DNA from 4 places in the Novosphingobium sp. PhB55 genome. Region 1 is predicted to be linked to each of the others. Evidence: riboswitches for the same ligand, from Rfam matches in the RefSeq annotation. Region 1 holds a riboswitch; each other region holds the start of a gene.
What was found. A riboswitch is a leader RNA that binds a small molecule or an ion and turns the genes downstream of it on or off. The one in region 1 is predicted to bind cobalamin.

Region 1 (4,644 bases):
CGACACGGACTTGCTGCGTGCGCACCGGATCGACCTGCTGGTCTGCAAGAACGCGGGCGGCTCCGGCGCGTCGGCCAAGCTCGAAGCCGCGCGCGAACTGGGGCTTGCCGTGACGATGATAGACCGCCCCGCGATCCCGCCCCGCCGCGCGCTGGAACGGGTGGAGCAAGTGCTGGACTGGCTCGCTCATTCCGCCCACCGCGGCGTGTAGAGGACCGGACCGCGGTCTCGCGCCACCAGCCGGGTGCGGCTCGATCCGACGATGACCATGGTGCGCATGTCCGCCATCTCCGCCCGCGCCTCGGCCAGCGGCACGATGGTCAGGACTTCCTCGGGCGTGGAGACGGCGCGGGCGAAAAGGATCGGGCGCTCCGGCCCGCAAGCCTCGCGCAGGATCTCAAGGACGCGCGCGAAACCTTCCGGCCGCGCCTTCGAACGCGGGTTGTAGAAGGCCATGGCGAAGTCCGCTTCCGCCGCCAGCCGCAATCGGCGCTCGATCAATGCCCAGGGCTTGAGATTATCGGAAAGATTGATGGCGCAGAAGTCATGGCCCAGCGGCGCGCCCGCCCGCGCGCTCGCCGCCAGCATGGCGGTGATGCCCGGCAGGACCCGGATATCGAGTTCGCGCCAGTCGGCGGGGCCCTGCTCCCAAACCTCGAACACCGCCGCCGCCATGGCGAAGACGCCCGGATCCCCGGAGGAGACCACCACCACGCGCCGCCCCTCGGCCGCGAGCGAAAGCGCATGGGCAGCGCGCTCCAATTCGACGCGGTTGTCGCTGGCATGAAAGCGCAGGCCCACGCGCGGCGCCACCCGAGCGACATAAGGGCCGTAGCCGATCACGTCGGTGGCGGCATCCAGGGCCGCAGAAGCCTCGGGCGTGACGAGCGCCTCGTCGCCCGGCCCCAGCCCGGCGATGGCGAGCCAGCCGCTCATGGCCGGCGCCCCTGTCCGTGGATCAGCAGGATCGAGAAGTAGGGCGTCACGGCTTCCGCCTCGGCGAGCGGCGTCACCCGCTGCTCGGCCATCGCGGCATGTTCCACCAGCCAGGCCTCCCCCTCGCGCCCGGCAGCGATGACGGCGCGGCGCAGCTTGGCCAGATTGCGGCCGATCTTCATGACCACGAGCGCGTCGGTATCGCGAATGCGCCGCGCCAGATCTGCCTCGGGTAGCGTGGCGGTGAGGACAGTGAGGACATCGTCGCCCCAGGTCATCGGCGCGCCGCATGCCGTCCAGGCGCCCGACATTCCGGTGATCCCCGGCACGACGGCGACCGGCACCGGTGCCGGCCCTGCATGGCCCCCTGCTTCGGCCAGGCGGGTATAGAGGTGCATGAACGAGCCGTAGAAGAAGGGGTCGCCCTCGCAGAGCACCACGACATCCTCGCCCTCGCGGACAAGCTTCGCCAGTTGCTCGGTCCAGCTTGCGTAGAAGCGGGAAAGACAGGCGTTGTAGCGCGGGTCTCCCAGCGGAATCTCCGTGGTCACCGGATATTCCATCGCATGCTCGACGACATCGGCGCGGAGCATGCCCTCGACGATCCGCCGCGCCTGACCGGGCCGGCCGGCCTTGCGGAAGTAGGCGACATGCCTGGCTCCGCGCACCAATCGGTCGGCGCGAACGCTCAGCAGGTCCTGCGCGCCGGGGCCCAGTCCGACGCCGTGTACGGTTCCCACGCTCATTCCGCGCTGCTCGCGATGGCGTTGACCGCGGCCACGGTGATCGCGCTGCCGCCCAGCCTTCCTTCGACGATGCAGCAGGGCACCGGGCAGGCATCCCAGAGGGCGGCCTTGGACTCGGCCGCCCCCACGAAGCCCACCGGACAGCCAATGATCGCTGCCGGGCGCGGGCAATCGGGGTCCTCCAGCATGTCGAGCAAGTGGAACAGCGCGGTGGGCGCATTGCCGATGGCCACCACGGCCCCGCCAAGGTGCGGCCGCCAGAGTTCGAGCGCCGCCGCCGAGCGGGTATTCGCCATCGCCTGCGCCATTTGCGGGACTTGCGGATCCTGGAGCGTGCAGATCACCGCATTGTCCGCGGGAAGCCGGGCGCGGGTGATCCCTTCGCCCACCATGCGCGCATCGCACAGGATCGGCGCACCCGCCTCCAGCGCCGCCATCGCCGCGCGGGCGAATCCGGGCGAGAAGCGGATGTGCCGCGCCAGCTCCACCAGCCCCGAAGCGTGGATCATGCGGACCGCGATGCGCTCCTCGTCAGGGGGAAAGGCCGCGAGGTCCGCCTCGGCGCGGATCGTCGCAAACGACTGGCGATAGATGGCCGCGCCATCCTTTTCGTAGATATGCGCCATTCATGAGGCTCCGAAATGGGCAAGGACATGGTCGGGAGAAAGGCCGCCCCGCGTCGGCGGGTCGCCCGCGCGGCCACGGAGGGCGAGGTCGAAGGCGCCGTCGCGCCCGGTCAGGACCACGTCGCTCGGCCGTGCGCGCGCGCAGCCTTTCGCGCAGCCGGAAACGTGCAGGCGCCCGGACACATGCGGCGCCAACCGGCGCGCCAGTTCGCGCGTTTCGACCGTCGCCTGCGGGCATGCCGGCGCGCCCGGACAGGCATCGGCGCGCAGCAGCGGGTCGCCGGGATCGAGAATGAAGCCCTCCACCGGCTCTCGCACGTCGGATTCCGCCAGAAGCTGCCGCCAAGGCGTAACGCGAAGGGCCGCAGCGCCGGTCGCTGCCATCAGCCGCACCAGTGCCTCCCCCTCGATCCGCCCGAACGGCACCCCGTAGCCATGCGGCGCAGCGGCTCCGACGGCGGGACGGCTATCCCCCCGCGCCCATTGCGGAAGAGCGGCCGTGTGGCGCGAGGCCCGGCGGGCCGCGGCCCCGCCGGTCTCCACGAACCAGTGGGCCAGCGCGATCAGGCGGTCTGCGGCCTCTTCCGGCAGGATGGAAACCCCGCTCTCGCGCCCGTCGAGGCGGAGCAGCAGGCCGCCGGCTTCCGCGCGCTCGATGCGGAAATCCGCGGGGCTGTCCAGCAGTGTGGCGACGGGGCCGGCATCGACCGCGATGCCCATCTTTCCGGGCGATTCGGGCAACTCGCCCAGACGGCCCAGGAGTTCTTCCGCGATCCGCGCGGTATCGTCCCCGCGATCCCAGCCGGGTGCGACAAGCAGGTTGCGCCGCCCCTCCAGACCGGCGTCGGCATCGACCAGGCCCCGGTCGACCAGGGCGCGCAGCAAATCCTGCCAGCCCTGCTCGCGGACACCGCGGATCTGGAGATTGGCGCGATTGGTGATGTCTATCGCACCGCTGCCGAAACGGCGCGCCAGATCGGCAAGCACCGCGATCTCGGCCGCGGTCAGGCGCGCCAGCCGGGGCTTCACGCGCACGATCAGCCCGTCTCCGGCCATCATCGGACGCCAGGCATCCGGGCACCATCCGCGCAAGGCGAAGCCTGTCATCGGGACGCGCGTTTCATCCTGCCGCACGGCATCATCCTCTCGCGCGCAGCGACGATGACCGGGGCTTGCCGACGGGCGTCGGTCCGCACGCAACGACGGGCGGGCGCGATGAACGCCCGTCCTGCGCGCCGATGCAGCCCCAGCCGCACGGCTTCGTCGCTCACGCGGAGTACCGAGCCTTGGCCTATCCCTGGGCCAGGGCAAGAGCGACCGATGCGCCGGCAGGTCTCCTGGCTTGCGGGTCAAAGCGCGATGCTCGGCCTTCCCGGACCGTGGCGCCGGGCGCCCGCGATCCAGTGGCCGGCTTCCCGGGGGAAGCCACGGCATCTTGCTCACCGCTCACAGTTGCAGGGACAGCCGCGGATTTGAGGGACGAACCCTCTCACCGCGTTCCCTATTAAGCCTCGTTCGAGGCACCGGCGCGATCTTGCCCGCCGATCCTGACGGATTGGGCGGGCACCGGGGCGCTAACGCAGGAAATGCCGATCCGCAAGTCTCATGGAGCCACGTCCAAACAGGCACGCGCGCCGGCAGCGCGGTTAGAGCCCCCCGGTCAGCGGTAGCTCAGCTTCGGGAAGAAATCTCCGCGTCCCTCGGGCAGGAGGTCCAGCAAGCCCCAGACCGGGTCCAAAGCATCCAGCGAGCGATGGTGCTGGTCCGGCTCCTCCGGGGCGTAGAGCAGTTCGCCGCCCCAGAAATGCCGAACCTCGCCGCCATCCTTGCGGAAGACGTTGATCATCGGCTCGTCCCAGTCCTTGCCGTCCTCGTACCCGCGTTCCTGGCGCATGGCGGGGGTTACGCCGGCCGTGTTGCCGAAATAGTCCCGTGTGTAGCTGCTGCCTTCGGCCGATAGGAACCGGAGATGCGGCCAGCGGCGTTCACGCGCCCAGGCCACCAGACGGGCCAAAGGCGAACGGGCGACGACGTAGAACGCCGCAGCCTGCGGGACATGCCGTGCGGCCCCGTCCAGCCCGTCCAGCAGATGCGTGCAGCCGGTGCAGGGCTCGTCGCGCTCGGGACCGAACATGTAGCTGTAGAGGATCAGGCTGGGCTTCCCCGCGAACAGTTCCGACAGCCGCACCTGCTCCGGGCGCTGATGATCCCCGATGCGCTCGAAGACGTAGTCCTCCTTGATCGTCCCGCCGGGGGGCAGCGCCCGGCGCATCGCCGCAACCGTTTCCGTCTGGCGCCGCAGGTCCATTTCGGCATCGAGCAGTTCATTACGCGCG
Region 2 (4,644 bases), on a different contig from region 1:
TGGATCCATTCGATCCGGCCATGGGCGCGGATGGCATCGGTCAGCCCGTTGAGGCTGTCACCGACCACGCCGTAGACTCGTTTGACACCGGCGGCTTCCAGCGTGGCAATGAATTGTTCGGCAACGTTCCTGGCCATGTTTCACCTCGTGTCGGGACATCGAATAGGGCACCGAAGGGTTCAAACCCCCCTCCTGGCGAAGGGTGCCCACGAAGCTGACAGTTTTCGGCGCCTGCGCAACCATGCCAAGGTATGAGGTGCCGTTCCCTCAGCTCCGCCCGATTGGGCTCTTTCGGGGTTTTTTCGCCCGGACGTGCGGGACTTGCGCCTTGCCGGGAAACCAAACGGCCCGTCGGCGCTTAGGCCCACATGGATGCAGCGGCGCAGATCGATGTGCAGGACCATGCACGGGAAGAGACGGGGCATCGCCCCCCGGGCAAGCGGCCGGACCGCACCCGTCTGCTGCGCATCCTGCGCAATGTGCTGATCGCGATCGTCGCGCTGGTCTTCGCGGCCTGGCTGGTCCTCTTCATCACCAAGGGCCGGTTCCTGAAGCACCCCTTCGAACGCATCGCCAGCTCGGCCGCCGGGCGGCAGGTGCGGGTGGGCGGAGACTTCCAGCTCTACTTCGCACCGCTGCGCATCAAGTTCCTGGCCGATGGCCTGAGCGTCTCCAACCCGGAATGGGCGGGCCGCCCGCAGATGTTCGCCGCCCGCCATATCGAGGCGCGGATCGCCCCGCTTTCATTGCTGTTCGGCCGTCGTCACGTTCATACGCTGGACCTTCAGGGCGGCGCCGTGGACCTCGAATGGGACAAGGCCCATGGCCGCAACAGCTGGACTTTCGGCAGCGGCGGCGGGGGCAAGCCCTTCGAGTTCCCCCGGATCGACCGCGCCACCATATCGGACACCCGCGTCCGCTATCTCGACCCGCAGATGCCGCTGCTTGCCAATCTCGTGGTCGATCCCGTCACTTCCACCGATGCCAGGATCGGCAAGGCGGTCTCGCTGCGCGGCGACGGCACCTTGCGCAGCACCCCGTTCCGCGTGAGCGCCCGGCTGCTCTCCCCCGACGCCACCGTCAATCGCGGCAGCAACGCGCTGGAACTCACGGCCTGGGCGGCGAACAACCAGGTCGACGTCTCGGGCACCCTCCCCTCCATCGCCGATTTCGAGGACGTGCCGCTCAAGGTCCGCGCCCGCGGGCGCGACTTGTCCGAACTGCTGGGCATCATCGACGTCGCCATTCCGCAGACCCGCCGCTACGCACTGAAAGCGCAGCTGGTGAAGGACGGGGAGACCTATCGCTTCACCGGCATGACCGGCACGTTCGGCCAGTCCGACCTTTCGGGCAAGCTGACGGTGACCAATGCCGAGCGGCTGCGGCTGGATGCCGTGCTGGCGACCAGGCGGCTGGACATCGTCGATGCCGCGCCGTTCATCGGCTACAACCCGGACATCGTGGCATCGAAAGGCGCCGTGGCCGCAGCCGCCGCCACCGGCGCGGGCGCCCAGCGCGTCCTGCCGGACGCCGCCCTGCCCGTGGAGACGATGCAGCGCTTCGACGCCGGGCTGGACTGGAAGGTCGGCGTGGTCCGCTCACGCAATGTGCCGGTGCAGAACATCGCCCTGAAGCTCTCGCTCGACCGGGGACGACTGGCCCTGTCGCCGCTGACATTCTCGATGGCGCGCGGCGATGTCGCCTCGGATCTGGTGTTCGACACGCGTCAGCGCCCCTCGGCCGTAAGCTACGATATTCGCCTCAAGTCCACGCCGATGGGCCGTCTGCTGGCCGGATACGGCGTGGTGGAATCAGGCACGACCGGCACGATCGGCGGTCGCATCAAGCTGGAAGGCCGCGGCGACACGATTCACGATTCGCTTGCTTCGGCATCGGGCCGGATCGCCTTCATCATGCCCCGCGGCACGTTCTGGACGCGCAACGTGCAGCTGGCCGAGCTGGACCTCGGCACGTTCGCCTCCAAGATGTTCGAGGGCAAGCTGAAGAAGCCCGTCCAGCTCAACTGCGGTCTGGTGGCCTTCACGGTGCGAGGCGGCACGGCGGCGGCCGACCCGATCCTGATCGACACGTCGAAGAACGTCATCACCGGGCGCGGCGGCTTCAGCTTCGACACCGAGGCGCTCGACATGGGCTTCCGCGCGGACGGCAAGAAGTTCAGCCTGTTTTCCGGGCAGTCGCCTGTCGGCATCGGCGGCCGCTTCGCCAAGCCCTCCCTCCAGGTGATCAGCCCGCAATTGCTCGGCCGCGCCGGAGTGGGTCTTGGACTGGCCGTGGCGGCGACGCCGGTGGCGGGCCTGCTTGCCTTTGTGGACGTGGGCGATGCCAAGTCCGCCGCCTGCGGCCCGGTGCTGTCGGGCGCCAATGCGCAGTCCCAGCGCACCGCCAAGGGCAAGCCGCGCGACGACGTCGGCTCCGGCCGTCCCAACAAGAACGACTGAGTTTCCTCCGCCGCGATAACTCCGCTCGGAACGGACGTGAACCGGAACGGGCGCGCTCTGGCCGGCTTCGCCCACACGAACACATCCCGCTTGCACAGGGCGCACGCCCCGGCTAGCTCATCGCGTCCGCCATTTCCGCAAGGAGGGCGGGTAATGATCGCGCTGGTGCCTCGAAAGAGGCTTAATAGGGAACACGGTGAGAGAGGCTTCCTCTTGAATCCGAGGCTGTCCCTGCAACTGTAAGCGGTGAGCGCGATGCACATCACGCGGCGGGGCAATGCCCCCTGCCGCAGCCACTGGGCCGGACGCTAAATCCTGCGAGGCCTGGGAAGGCCGTGCATCGAGCGATGACCCGTGAGCCAGGAGACCTGCCAGCGTACGGTCGCTCTTGCTTTGGTCCAGGGGATGGCCGGGGCACGGTGATTTTTCCGTCTGAGCGACGAACCAGCGGCAAGGGCCGCACGGTGCGCTGAGCGGTCGTCCCGAATCCGGGCGCCCGGCCGGTCGGTGCGCCGGTCGTTCGCGGGCCTGGGTTCGGGAGCGGCAGACCCTTGCCAAAAGCTCGCTTGGCGCCCGGCAGGGGAATGAAATGAAGATCGCAACCGTTTCGCACGCGGCGCTTGCCGCGGCGCTGACTCTCGCCTGCGCCGCGCAGGCCCGAGCCGCGGATGGCGGGAACGTCGAAGGCCGGGAAGCCGATGCCGCAGAGGCGGATGGCCCTTCGATCGTCGTCACCGGGCAGAGCCTGGAAGAGACGCTGCCGCAGGAACTCTCCCGCTACGGCAACGACGTCGTCACCGTCGATGAACGGCAGATCCGCAACAGCGGCGCGGTGGACGTGACCAAGGCGCTGGACCAGGTACCCGGCCTCTACGTGCGCGGCCGCAATGGCCCGTTCACTTACGTAGACGTCTCGCTGCAGGGTTCGCGCACGCAGGACGTGCTCTGGACGATGGACGGCATCCGCCTCAACAACCGCCTGTACGGCAGCACCTCGCCCAACGACACTCTGCCCGCCAGCATGATCGAGCGGATCGAGGTCCTGCGCGGCGGAGAGAGCCTGTTCTACGGCACCCAGGCTTCGGCCGGAGTGATCAACGTGGTGACGCGCAGCTTTTCCGACGATCCGGGCGGCCAAGTCAATGCCTCGGTCGACAGCTGGGGCGGCACGACCCTGGACGGCTATGCGCGCGGCGCCCTGGGCGACCACCGCTTCGTGGCCTATGCCTCGCACAATCGCTCGGAAGGCTACCTGCCCTACAGCGCCTATCAGCCCAGCCTCACCGACCGGCACCTCGGCTACGACTTGTGGTCGGCCGGGCTCAAGTACCAGTACGCGCTGGCGCCGGATCTCACGCTCATCGCGCAGTACCAGCATACCGAGGCGAAGCTCGACAACCTATCCCCCACCCGCATTCGCGAGAGCCGCAACGACCGGAACGAGGAAGTGGCCAGCCTGCGGCTCGACTACACCGGCAGCGACAGTGTGCAGTTCTTCCTGAAAGGCTATTTCCACGACTGGAAGACCGCCTACATCCAGATCCGCAATTCGCTGCCCGACCATCAGCCCCAGGTGATCTACCCAGCCGGCACCTTCTGGGGCTATCGCGACTGGGGAGGCAGCGCGGTGATGAAGCTGCATCTGCACCCCGGCCTGGAATACCTGCTGGGCTACGACTTCCAGAACTTCAGCGGCCGGGACGACGTGCTGCTGATCGCGCCGACCAGCGAGCAGGTCCACGCCGGGATCCTGCAGCTTCGCACCACCGACGAGATCTCGTCGAAGGGCCGCCTGGCGGCGGGCCTGCGCTACAATCGCACGGACGGCGCGCGCAAGACGATCTGGAACGTCTCGGGCCGCTACGACTTTGCCGAGGCGCTCTATCTGGAAGCCAATGGCGGCACCGCCTTCGTGCTGCCCGACGCCTCGCAGCTCTACGGCAACGACCCTTGCTGCGAGGTGGGCAATCCGAACCTCAGGGCGGAGCAGAGCCTTTCGCTCAACCTCTCTGCAGGCGGCATCCTGCCGCTGGGCGCGGCCTCGCTGGGGTGGAAGGCGACCTATTTCGACCGCCGCATCACGGACATGATCGACAGCGTCTACGACGATCCCGCCTTCCCCGGCGGCACTTACGCCAACCTCGACGGCAAGGTCCGCTCGCAAGGCGCGGAGCTGGAACTCGAC
Region 3 (4,644 bases), on a different contig from region 1:
GAGTTTCGGATGACACCCTTGTGAAGTGCGAAAAATGGCAGTTTTCCGCTTTTGCAGATCGCGTCGACGGACGATCGTTTGCAGCCGGTCGCAAGGCAGCCGCCATTCACCGCCAGATGCACGGCGATGGGAACACCAGGCTTGACGATGCATTCTCAAGTAAATAAGTTGACAAACAAGGCCGCGAGCCGGCCTCCGAGAAATACCGCCCCTCAAGGGGCAGATTGACAGCGATCGAGCCAACCGCGACGCTACGTCACAAACGGGATTGGCCAGTGTCAAAATCGAAAGGGAGTATGGTTTCATGCCTCACAGCGATTTCCACGTCGTCCGCAAGGGCCTCGACTGGGCGGTAAGCCTTCATGGCGTGTTCCTGGCCGCGTTCGAAAGCCAGAGAGCCGCACTCAACCGTGCCATCGATGCCGCGCATCAGGTGGGCATGAAGGGGCACAGCGCCAAGGTCCTCCTGATTGACGATCAGGCCGATCCGCGAACGCACTGGGTCTTCGGCCATCACCCCTATCCGCCCACCGCGTGATCTAAGGCGGAAAGAGGAAGCCAGGATGTTCAAAGCCCTTTTCATCGAGCACCCGCGAAAAGTAAACGAAAGCTATGGGGAGCACTGGCTGGTCGCCAATCGCTTCGGCCTGCGCATGGTGGTGGCCGGCCTTGGGACCATGCTGCACGGGTTCGTTCCCGGCCTGCTCACCCATGCCGGCAGCGACATGGTTCGCAAGCTTCATGGCGAGATGGCCCGCCGCCAACAGGGGCTGCCCGTGAAGAAGCAGGAACGCGTCGCCGCCAAAACATGGCAACCGGAATACGAAATCTAGGCACGTCGCCGATTTTTGCCGCTCAGGACGATGCCGGAGAACGATCCTGACCGCCGGGGCGGATGAAATCCTTGTAAAATAACGCCGACAACCCCTTCCGGCGCAACATCATCTTGAGCAGGCGGCGGTTCTCACGCTAGGTGGCTATCCATGAGCGACCTCGAGACAATGCCCGGACATCTGATCCGCCGCCTGCAGCAGATTTCCCTTGCGCGCTTTGCCTCGCGCATGGCGGAAGCCGGTCTCGATCTCACATCCGTGCAATATGCGGCGCTGCTCACGCTTCGCGACCATCCCGGACTGGACCAGCAGACCCTCGCCGGCATGATCGCCTACGACCGCGTGACCATTGGCGGCGTCATCGACAGGCTGGTGCAGAAGGGCCTCGTAGACCGGGAAGTCAGTCCTACCGACCGGCGGGCGCGGGTGCTCATGCTCAGCAGTGCCGGACTGGTGACGCTCGATATCGCGGAGCCCTGGGTCGACAAGGTTCAGGACGATCTCGTCGTCCACCTGTCGCGCGACGAGCGCGATGTCTTCTTGAGAGTGCTCCAGAAAGCCACGCAGGCGGGCAACGAGATGAGCCGTGCGCCGCTCCGTCTCGTGGCCAAAGTGCAGAGTTCCTGAACCAGGCAACTCTGCACTCCAACCAATTGAACGATCAGGACTTTGCCTTCTGCAGCACGCGCTCGGCCCAAAGTCCGAAAGCGAGGCCGATCGTCGCCCATAGCACCAGCTGCGTGCCGATGGAGGCCACCCGGAAGTTCCACAGAAGCACGGCCGGGAAGTCCGTGGGAACCTCGTTCACGGCAGGCAGCAGGAACTGCCCCAGCCCCACCAGGCCCAGATAGATCACAAGACCGAGCAGCGTGGCATCGAAACCGCGTCCCGGTCGTGCAAGGGCGCTCCTGATACGCGCTGCCACGACGGCCGCGCCGAGCGACAGCGCGATCATGCCGAAATAGGCGGCAGTGCGCAGGGCCACGGTTTCGTGCTTGCCCACGGCTGGCGGGGTCTGGGGATATTTGATCGCCGGTACCAGCACCACCAGCGCGAAAGTCAGCGCGGCCAGCATGAGTGCGAAGCTGCGCGGGCCAAGATTTCCCATGCGGCCGTAGCCGTAAGCGAAGACGAGCGAGAAGATCCCGCCCACCGCAGCGCCGTACAGCACGAGCGCGGTCACCAGTCCCGCACCTTTCTGCGTATCGCGGCTGACGAGTTCCTCTTCCTGCGGCTCAGCCGGCGTGCCGGTGTGGGGCATGGCCATCCCGGCATGGCCGGGCGGGGCATCATGCGCGGAGTGGCTTTCCTCGTAACCGATCGCCAGATCGATCTGCGGTTCGGCAAAGCCACGCGCAAAAAGCGTGGCAAGAAGCGCGCCCAGAATGCCGGCAAGCATCCCGCGCCAGAGCAAGTCCCTGGTCATGTGCAGCGCCTCAGTGGCAGGGGAAGCCGAGGAGGTGACGCCCGTCGTGGACGAACTCGTGGACGTACATGCCCTGGAACAGGGAGAAGGCGCCCTGCTCGGTGCTGACGAAATAGATGAAGATGACGGCCAGCAGCGTGCCGAGCACGGCCCAGGGCGCGATGTCTTCCAGGGGAATGGTGTTACCGCCCTGCACGGGAATGAAAGCGTCGTCGAAAACTGCGGTGGAAACAGCCATTGTCATGCTCCTTGGCGGGATTGCGCGTCCCCGGAAAACCTGTTGCCAAGAAGGAAGGTCTGGCTCTCGACGGGATGGTTCCCGTGCGATTACAGTGGCGCGACCGCGCCGGATTCTCACCGGCTTCTTCGATACTCGACGCCGCTTCCTTAGGACCGCGCGGGCCGCGGCGTCAACGACCCCACGGAATTTACCCTTGGCGACACCCCTCCTGCTGATCTGCATCGCCGCCACGGCGTCGAGCCGCGAAGGCCGGTTTCCCGAGCCGGCGGAACCGCTGGATGCGGCAGGGCGACGCGATGCCGCCTTGGCCAGGTTGCCCCAACGCTACCACGCCGCGCTGCAGGCCAGCCCCGCCCGCGCCGCTGCCGAGACCGCCTCGGCGATGGGGCTCACGGCCAGAACCGAACCGGCGCTTGCCGATATCGATCATGGCGAGTGGCAAGGCTTGTCCTTCGCGCAGATCGAGGCGAGCGATCCCGGACAGCTCGGCCGGTGGCTGGCCGAACCCGCGCAAGGCGCGCCTGCGGGTGAAACACTGGAGCAGGTTCGCACGCGGGTCGGTGCATGGATGGACCGCGTTGCCGGCGCCGACGCGCCGACCTGCGCCATCACGCACCCGATGACGATCCGCGCCGCCCTCTCCCATGCGCTGGATCTGCCGCTGCGCGCAGCGCTCGCCATCGATGTGGCGCCGCTCTCCTGCACCGTTCTTTCCTTCAACCGGAGTTGGCGATTGCAGTCTCTGGGTCTTGCGGTGCGGGGCGTCCCCGGCTAATCGCCTCCGGGTTCGGGATGCCTTCTGGCGGCCCGACGAAGATCGCGCCGGTGCCCCGCAAGGGGCTTAATACGGGAACGCGGTAAGGTCGGTTCGCCGTCCCGATCCGCGGCTGTCCCTGCAACTGTAAGCGGCGAGCGCGATGCACATTCGCGGCGGGGCAAGCCCCCCACCGCAGCCACTGGGCCGGACGCTAAGTCATGCGAGGCCTGGGAAGGCCGTGCATCGCGCGATGACCCGTGAGCCAGGAAACCTGCCGGCGTCGATGTCGCTCTTGCCCGGGTCCAGGGAATGGCCAAGGCACGGTAACTCTTCCGTCTGAGCGACGTGATGCATGCGGCCGGGGCCGCAGCGGCATATCGCGTCGGGCGCCCGTGCGCCGGTCCGTCGCGGCGTGCCGCCATCGTCGCGACCGCGACGGGACGCCCCGCCGTTTCAGGTCGCTGGCGCGCGGGAGACGAGATATGAGCAAAGTTCCCACCACCGTCATCACCGGCTTCCTCGGCGCCGGCAAGACCACGCTGATCCGCCATCTGCTCCAGAACGCCAAGGGCCGCCGCCTCGCGCTCATCATCAACGAGTTCGGCGACGTCGGCGTCGACAGCGAACTGGTGAAGGGCTGCAATGACGAGGCCTGCCCAGAAGACGACATCGTCGAGCTTGCCAACGGCTGCATCTGCTGCACCGTCGCCGACGATTTCCTGCCGACCATGCAGAAGCTGCTCGACCGCGAGAACAAGCCCGATCACATCATCATCGAAACCAGCGGCCTCGCCCTGCCCAAGCCGCTGGTGAAGGCGTTCCAGTGGCCGGATATCCGCACCCGCGCGACGGTTGACGGCGTGGTCGCGCTGATCGACGCCGATGCCGTGGCCGCTGGCCGCTTTGCCACCGACGAAGCCGCCCTCGCCGCCGCGCGCGCCGCCGATCCGATGCTGGACCACGAAAGCCCGCTGGAAGAACTGTTCGAGGAACAGCTCGGCTGCGCGGACATGGTCGTGCTCAACAAGACCGACCTCGTCGACGCCGAAGCCCTCGCCCATGTCGAGACGCTGGTCTTGGCCGAAACGCGCCCCGGCGTGAAGATCGTGCGCGCGGACCACGGTGCGGTCGATATCGCCGCGCTGCTGGGCATCACCGCCGCTGCCGAGGACGACCTCGATTCCCGCCCCTCGCACATCGACGGGCTGGACGCGGATCACGACCATGACGACTTCGACAGCTTTGTCGTATCCGGCGGCGATGTTGCCGATCTCGACGCCTTGCTCGCCCGCCTCAAGGACCTGATCGCGGAGCATGACGTGCTGCGCGTGAAGGGCATGGTCGCGGTCGGCGGCAAGCCGAGCCGCCTTGTCGTGCAGGCCGTCGG
Region 4 (4,644 bases), on a different contig from region 1:
GGGCTCTGCGGCGTCGGCGCGGCCGTGGCCAACGCGGTCTACAACGCCACGGGAGTGCGCGTGCGGGACTATCCGCTCACGCTGGACAAGCACCTTGCGAAGCTGCCGGCTATCGCCTGAATCCCAGGTCGGCGGTTTGGCAGGTCAGCAGGTCGGCGATCAGCTCCGGCGCCGAGGGGAAGTAGAAGTGCATGTAGCTGGCCGTGAGCGGTCCGTGGCGGAACAGGCGTTCGCCCGGCCGCCCGTCCGGCGTGACGGCGCTGACGGTGGGCAAAAGGGACGTTTCCAGCCGCGAATAGTGGAACGTGTGGCCCCGCGCGACATGACCGCCCAGTTCCATCTCTTGCATGCCCAGCGCTGCCAGCCGCCTTTGCATCACGGCCCGCGCCGGCAGCAGGCCGAGCAGGGCGGCACTGGCGCCGTCGGTGCTTTCGAGCCTCTCGGAGGCGTAAAGCATGCCGCCGCATTCGGCCAGGATCGGCCGCCCTGCCTGGAAGTGGGCGCGGATCGCCGCGATCATCGGGCGATTGGCGGAAAGAGCGTCCAGGTGCAGCTCGGGATAGCCCCCGGGTAGCCACAAGCCGTCGCAAGGGGGCAGCATGGCATCGCGCAGCGGCGAGAAGAAGGCGAGCCGCGCCCCGGCCCGTTCCAGAAACGCGAGGTTGGCGGGATAGATGAAGCCGAATGCCTCGTCGCGGGCAATGGCGATGCGGCGGCCTGACAGCGCGGAAGGCGGCGCTTCGGCGGCTTCCGGGGCGGGGAAGGGCACCGCCTCGGGCAGCCAGAGCGCGGTTTCGGGCAGACTGTCGGCGGCGCGGTCTATGCGCGCCTCGATATCCGCCACCTCCCCGGCCTGCACCAGTCCGAGGTGCCGTTCGGGCAGGCCGAGCCCGGCATCGCGCCGGAGGGTGCCAAGCCATTCCACGCCGTCCGGCATGCCGCGCTCCAGCAGTTCGGCATGGCGCGCGCTGCCGACGCGGTTGGCCAGCACGGCGGCCAGGGTCACGTCGGCGCGGTAGGTGGAAAGGCCGTGGACCAGCGCACCGAACGTCTGCGCCATCGATGCCCCGTCGATCACCGCCATGACCGGCAGACCGAACAGGCGGGCAATGTCGGCGGAGGAGGGGGTGCCGTCGAACAGGCCCATCGCCCCTTCGACAAGGATCAGGTCGGCGTCCCGCGCGGCCTCGTGCAGCAGGGCGCGGCATTCCCGCTCTCCGCACATGAACAGGTCGAGCTGGTGGACGGGCGCGCCGCTGGCCCTTTCCAGCACCATCGGGTCCAGGAAGTCCGGCCCGCACTTGAACACCCGCACTTTGCGCCCGGCGCGGCGGTGGCGGCGGGCCAGCGCGGCGGTGACGAGGGTCTTGCCCTGTCCCGACGAGGGCGCGGTGACCAGCAGGGCGGGACAGGCCGTCATGCGGGCAGGCACGAATATCGTCCGGACGGAGCGGTATCCGAAAGGCGGAAGGGGCAGGGCGGCATGACGGTTCGATCCTCCTGGGCGCAAGTACGGCTTGTCGTCTCGCGAAAGACCGGGTCCGCGGGGAGCAGCGCTCCGCATCGGGCATGGCCCCCGTCCGCCCGGTACATCCCGCCCGCGCGAAGGATCGACGGCTGGGGGCCGGTTTCCTGACTTCCTGGGCCCGATTTCTTGGAATCGGCGCGCCTTCCGCCGCCTTCTCGGCACCGCGCGGTGCCAATGGCGTGCTGGCGGGGCGCATCCCCGGTTACAGTTGCGGGAGCAGTGCCGGATTCCAGCGGGATTACCCCTCTGGCCCGGACTTCCCGATTAAGCCCTTGCGGGCACCCCTGGCCCGGCGGGCCTATGGTACTTCGCCAGGGAGCGCAAGCGTCGGACAAGGCAAGCGCAAGCGCGGGACATGACCAGCGCAAGCGCCGGGCTCTTGCACGCGGCACCCCACCGGGATAGGGGCGCTCCAGCGACAGGTTCCCCGCAAGGGGATCAAAAGGGAACGCGGGTGAATGCCCGGGCTGCCCCTGCAACTGTAAGCGGCGAGCCGTGCGGCCAATTCGCCATTGGGGATGCAAGTCCCTGAGAAGGCGGCCGAAACGGCACTGACCCGTGAGCCAGGAGACCTGCCTGACGCCGTCGTTCTTCGACCGGACAGGGTGAGCCGGGCGAACGGGGCCATTCCTCGCGCAACGACAGCCATTGCCGTGCCGGCACGCGCCGCGCGGGAGGGGGGCGTCGTCCGCTGCATGGGCGGCAGAGGCCCTGCCTTTCGCATGCGTGCCGACCCGGCCGGGTCGATGCTCGTGCGAAGGACATGCCGTGAACTGCCGAATTCCCGCCGCCAGCCCCCTGGCTCTCGCGCTTGCCCTTGCAGGGGCGCTGCACCCGCTCGCGGCCCTGGCCGAGGAGGCCGATGCGGTGCCCCTGGACGAGCGCATCGTGGTCACCGCCCTGCGCACGCCCGTTGCGGCCGACCGGGTGGCCGATACCGTCACCGTGCTCGACGAGGCGCAGATCGTTGCGGCCCAGCCGATCGCGCTGACCGATGTGCTGCTGCGCACGCCCGGCATCAGCATGTCGCGCAACGGCGGTTACGGCACCACCACGTCGCTGCGCATTCGCGGTGCCGATGCCGGGCAGACGGTGATGGTGATCGATGGGATGCGCCTGTCGGACGCCTCATCGACGGCGGGAGGCTATGGCTTTGCCAATTTCCTGATCGACGATGCCGATCGCATCGAGATCCTGCGCGGTCCGCAATCGATCCTCTGGGGCAGCGATGCCATCGGCGGTGTCGTCAACGTCCGCACCCGCCGCGCGGCCGCGCCGCTGGAAGGCAGCTTCGCGGTGGAAGCAGGAACCCATGACACCGTCTCGGCCCGCGCGGGTCTTGGCGGCACCTCCGAGGCCGTCGACTGGCGCATTGCCGCCTCGCGCTTCGCCACGGACGGCATCTCCGCGCGCGCGAACGGCACGGAGGACGACGGCTACCGGCGCAGCGCGGCCAGCGGCACGATGACTTACCGCGTCGCGCCCGGCATCTCGCTGGATCTGCGCGGCTACTGGTCGGATTCGCGGAACGCGTTCGACGGTACCTCCGGCGACTCCCTGGCCTATGGGCGGACGCGCGAATGGTCGGGCTATGCCGGGGTGAACTTCGCGCTGCTGGACGCCCGGCTGGCGAACCGCGTGGCCGTGCTCCAGACCGGGACCGACCGCGAGAACTTCGACCCCGCGCGGCAGGTCCGCCAACTGACGTTCGACGCCCATGGCCGCGTGCGCCGTTTCGAGTACCAGGGCACCTATACGATCAGCGAGGCCATCCAGGCCGTGTTCGGCGCCGAGCGCGAGGAACAGCGGATGACCACCGCCTCGCCCGCGAACAGCACCGCGGCCTATGCCCTCGTGCCCAGCCGGGCGAATACCGACAGCGTCTACGGCGAACTGCGCGTGACCCCGCTCACCGGGCTGACGCTCAATGGCGGCGCGCGCTACGACCATCAGTCGCGCTTCGGCGGCAACACGGTGTTCAGCGCGGGCGCGGTCTACACCCCCAATGGCGGCGCCACGATACTGCGCGCCAGTTATGACGAGGGTTTCAAGGCGCCCTCGCTCTACCAGCTCTTCAGCATGTACGGCGTGGCCGATCTCAAGCCGGAGAAGGCAAAAGGCTGGGAACTGGGCGCCGAGCAGGGCTTCGGCGAAGCCCTCCGCCTGTCGGCGACCTGGTTCGAGCGCGATACCGACAACCTGATCGACTTTGCCTACTGCCCCGCCAGCGGCACCCTGCCGGACATCTGCTACGTTCCCGGCACGGGCACGGGCACGTCGCGCTTCGGCTACTATGCCAACGTCAAGGCCAGCCATGCGCGCGGGCTGGAACTCGCCGCGTCGGCCAAGTGGGGCGTTCTCTTCGCCCAGGGCAACTACAGCTGGATCGCGGCAGAGGATCGCACGCAAGGCAGCAGCACTTACGGCCGCCAGCTCCAGCGCGTGCCGCGTCATCTCGCCAATGCCGAGCTGGGCGTGGCGCTGCCGCAGGGCCTGCGCGCCAGCCTGGCCGCGCGCTATTCGGGTGAAAGTTTCAATGCAGCGACCGGCACCGCCACGCTGGACGACTACTGGCTGGTGGATGTGCGCGCCCAGTGGCAGGTCATGGAAGGCCTGATTCTTCAAGGACGTATCGAAAACGTGGGCGATCAGAAGTACGAAACCGTGAGCGGCTACGGCACGCTTGGCCGCACCGTCTATCTCGGACTGAGGAGCCGGTTCTGATGCTGCTTCCAGTCGAGCCCGGCCCGTCCGTGGTCGTGTGCAACACCTGCCGCCATTCCGCCGAAGTCCGCGAGGACGAGGGCGGTCGGCGCGGCGGTGCGGTCCTGGCAGAGGCCATGCGCGCGGCGCAGGCCGCCGATCCCGCGCTTCAGGGCGTGGCGGTACAGGAAATGCCCTGCCTCTTCGCCTGCCAGCGCCATTGCACCGTGGCGATCCGGGCGCCGGGCAAGCTGGGCTACGTGCTCGGCGATTTCGCACCCGATGCGGAGGCGGCCCGCGCGATCCTTGAATATGCGGTGCGCCATGCCGCCAGCGAGGAGGGGCAGGTGCCCTATCGCGAATGGCCGCAGGGCGTGAAGGGCCACTTCATCACCCGCACCCCGCCGGAAGGG

Region 2: another riboswitch for cobalamin. It lies ahead of EDF57_RS24775 (TonB-dependent receptor); the one in region 1 lies ahead of EDF57_RS07235 (cobalamin biosynthesis protein CobG).
Region 3: another riboswitch for cobalamin. It lies ahead of EDF57_RS19980 (CbtB-domain containing protein); the one in region 1 lies ahead of EDF57_RS07235 (cobalamin biosynthesis protein CobG).
Region 4: another riboswitch for cobalamin. It lies ahead of EDF57_RS09595 (TonB-dependent receptor); the one in region 1 lies ahead of EDF57_RS07235 (cobalamin biosynthesis protein CobG).

What each region holds. Positions count from the first base shown of each region.
Region 1 is NZ_SODQ01000002.1:680,310-684,953, reverse strand. Features, by position in the region: gene EDF57_RS07255 (cobalt-precorrin-6A reductase) at 1-211, shown strand, start outside; gene cobJ (precorrin-3B C(17)-methyltransferase) at 187-936, opposite strand; gene cobI (precorrin-2 C(20)-methyltransferase) at 933-1,682, opposite strand; gene EDF57_RS07240 (precorrin-8X methylmutase) at 1,679-2,308, opposite strand; gene EDF57_RS07235 (cobalamin biosynthesis protein CobG) at 2,309-3,442, opposite strand; cobalamin riboswitch at 3,618-3,851, opposite strand; gene EDF57_RS07230 (DUF899 family protein) at 3,969-4,644, opposite strand, start outside.
Region 2 is NZ_SODQ01000016.1:14,235-18,878, reverse strand. Features, by position in the region: gene poxB (ubiquinone-dependent pyruvate dehydrogenase) at 1-137, opposite strand, end outside; gene EDF57_RS24780 (AsmA family protein) at 369-2,459, shown strand; cobalamin riboswitch at 2,606-2,850, shown strand; gene EDF57_RS24775 (TonB-dependent receptor) at 3,049-4,644, shown strand, end outside.
Region 3 is NZ_SODQ01000008.1:73,566-78,209, reverse strand. Features, by position in the region: gene EDF57_RS20005 (hypothetical protein) at 1-153, opposite strand, end outside; gene EDF57_RS20000 (hypothetical protein) at 305-538, shown strand; gene EDF57_RS19995 (DUF6356 family protein) at 564-833, shown strand; gene EDF57_RS19990 (MarR family winged helix-turn-helix transcriptional regulator) at 984-1,460, shown strand; gene EDF57_RS19985 (CbtA family protein) at 1,495-2,259, opposite strand; gene EDF57_RS19980 (CbtB-domain containing protein) at 2,270-2,497, opposite strand; cobalamin riboswitch at 2,533-2,663, opposite strand; gene EDF57_RS19975 (histidine phosphatase family protein) at 2,694-3,275, shown strand; cobalamin riboswitch at 3,307-3,551, shown strand; gene cobW (cobalamin biosynthesis protein CobW) at 3,740-4,644, shown strand, end outside.
Region 4 is NZ_SODQ01000003.1:441,367-446,010, forward strand. Features, by position in the region: gene paoC (aldehyde oxidoreductase molybdenum-binding subunit PaoC) at 1-120, shown strand, start outside; gene EDF57_RS09590 (cobyrinate a,c-diamide synthase) at 110-1,432, opposite strand; cobalamin riboswitch at 1,605-1,829, opposite strand; cobalamin riboswitch at 1,932-2,123, shown strand; gene EDF57_RS09595 (TonB-dependent receptor) at 2,297-4,252, shown strand; gene EDF57_RS09600 (DUF1636 domain-containing protein) at 4,252-4,644, shown strand, end outside.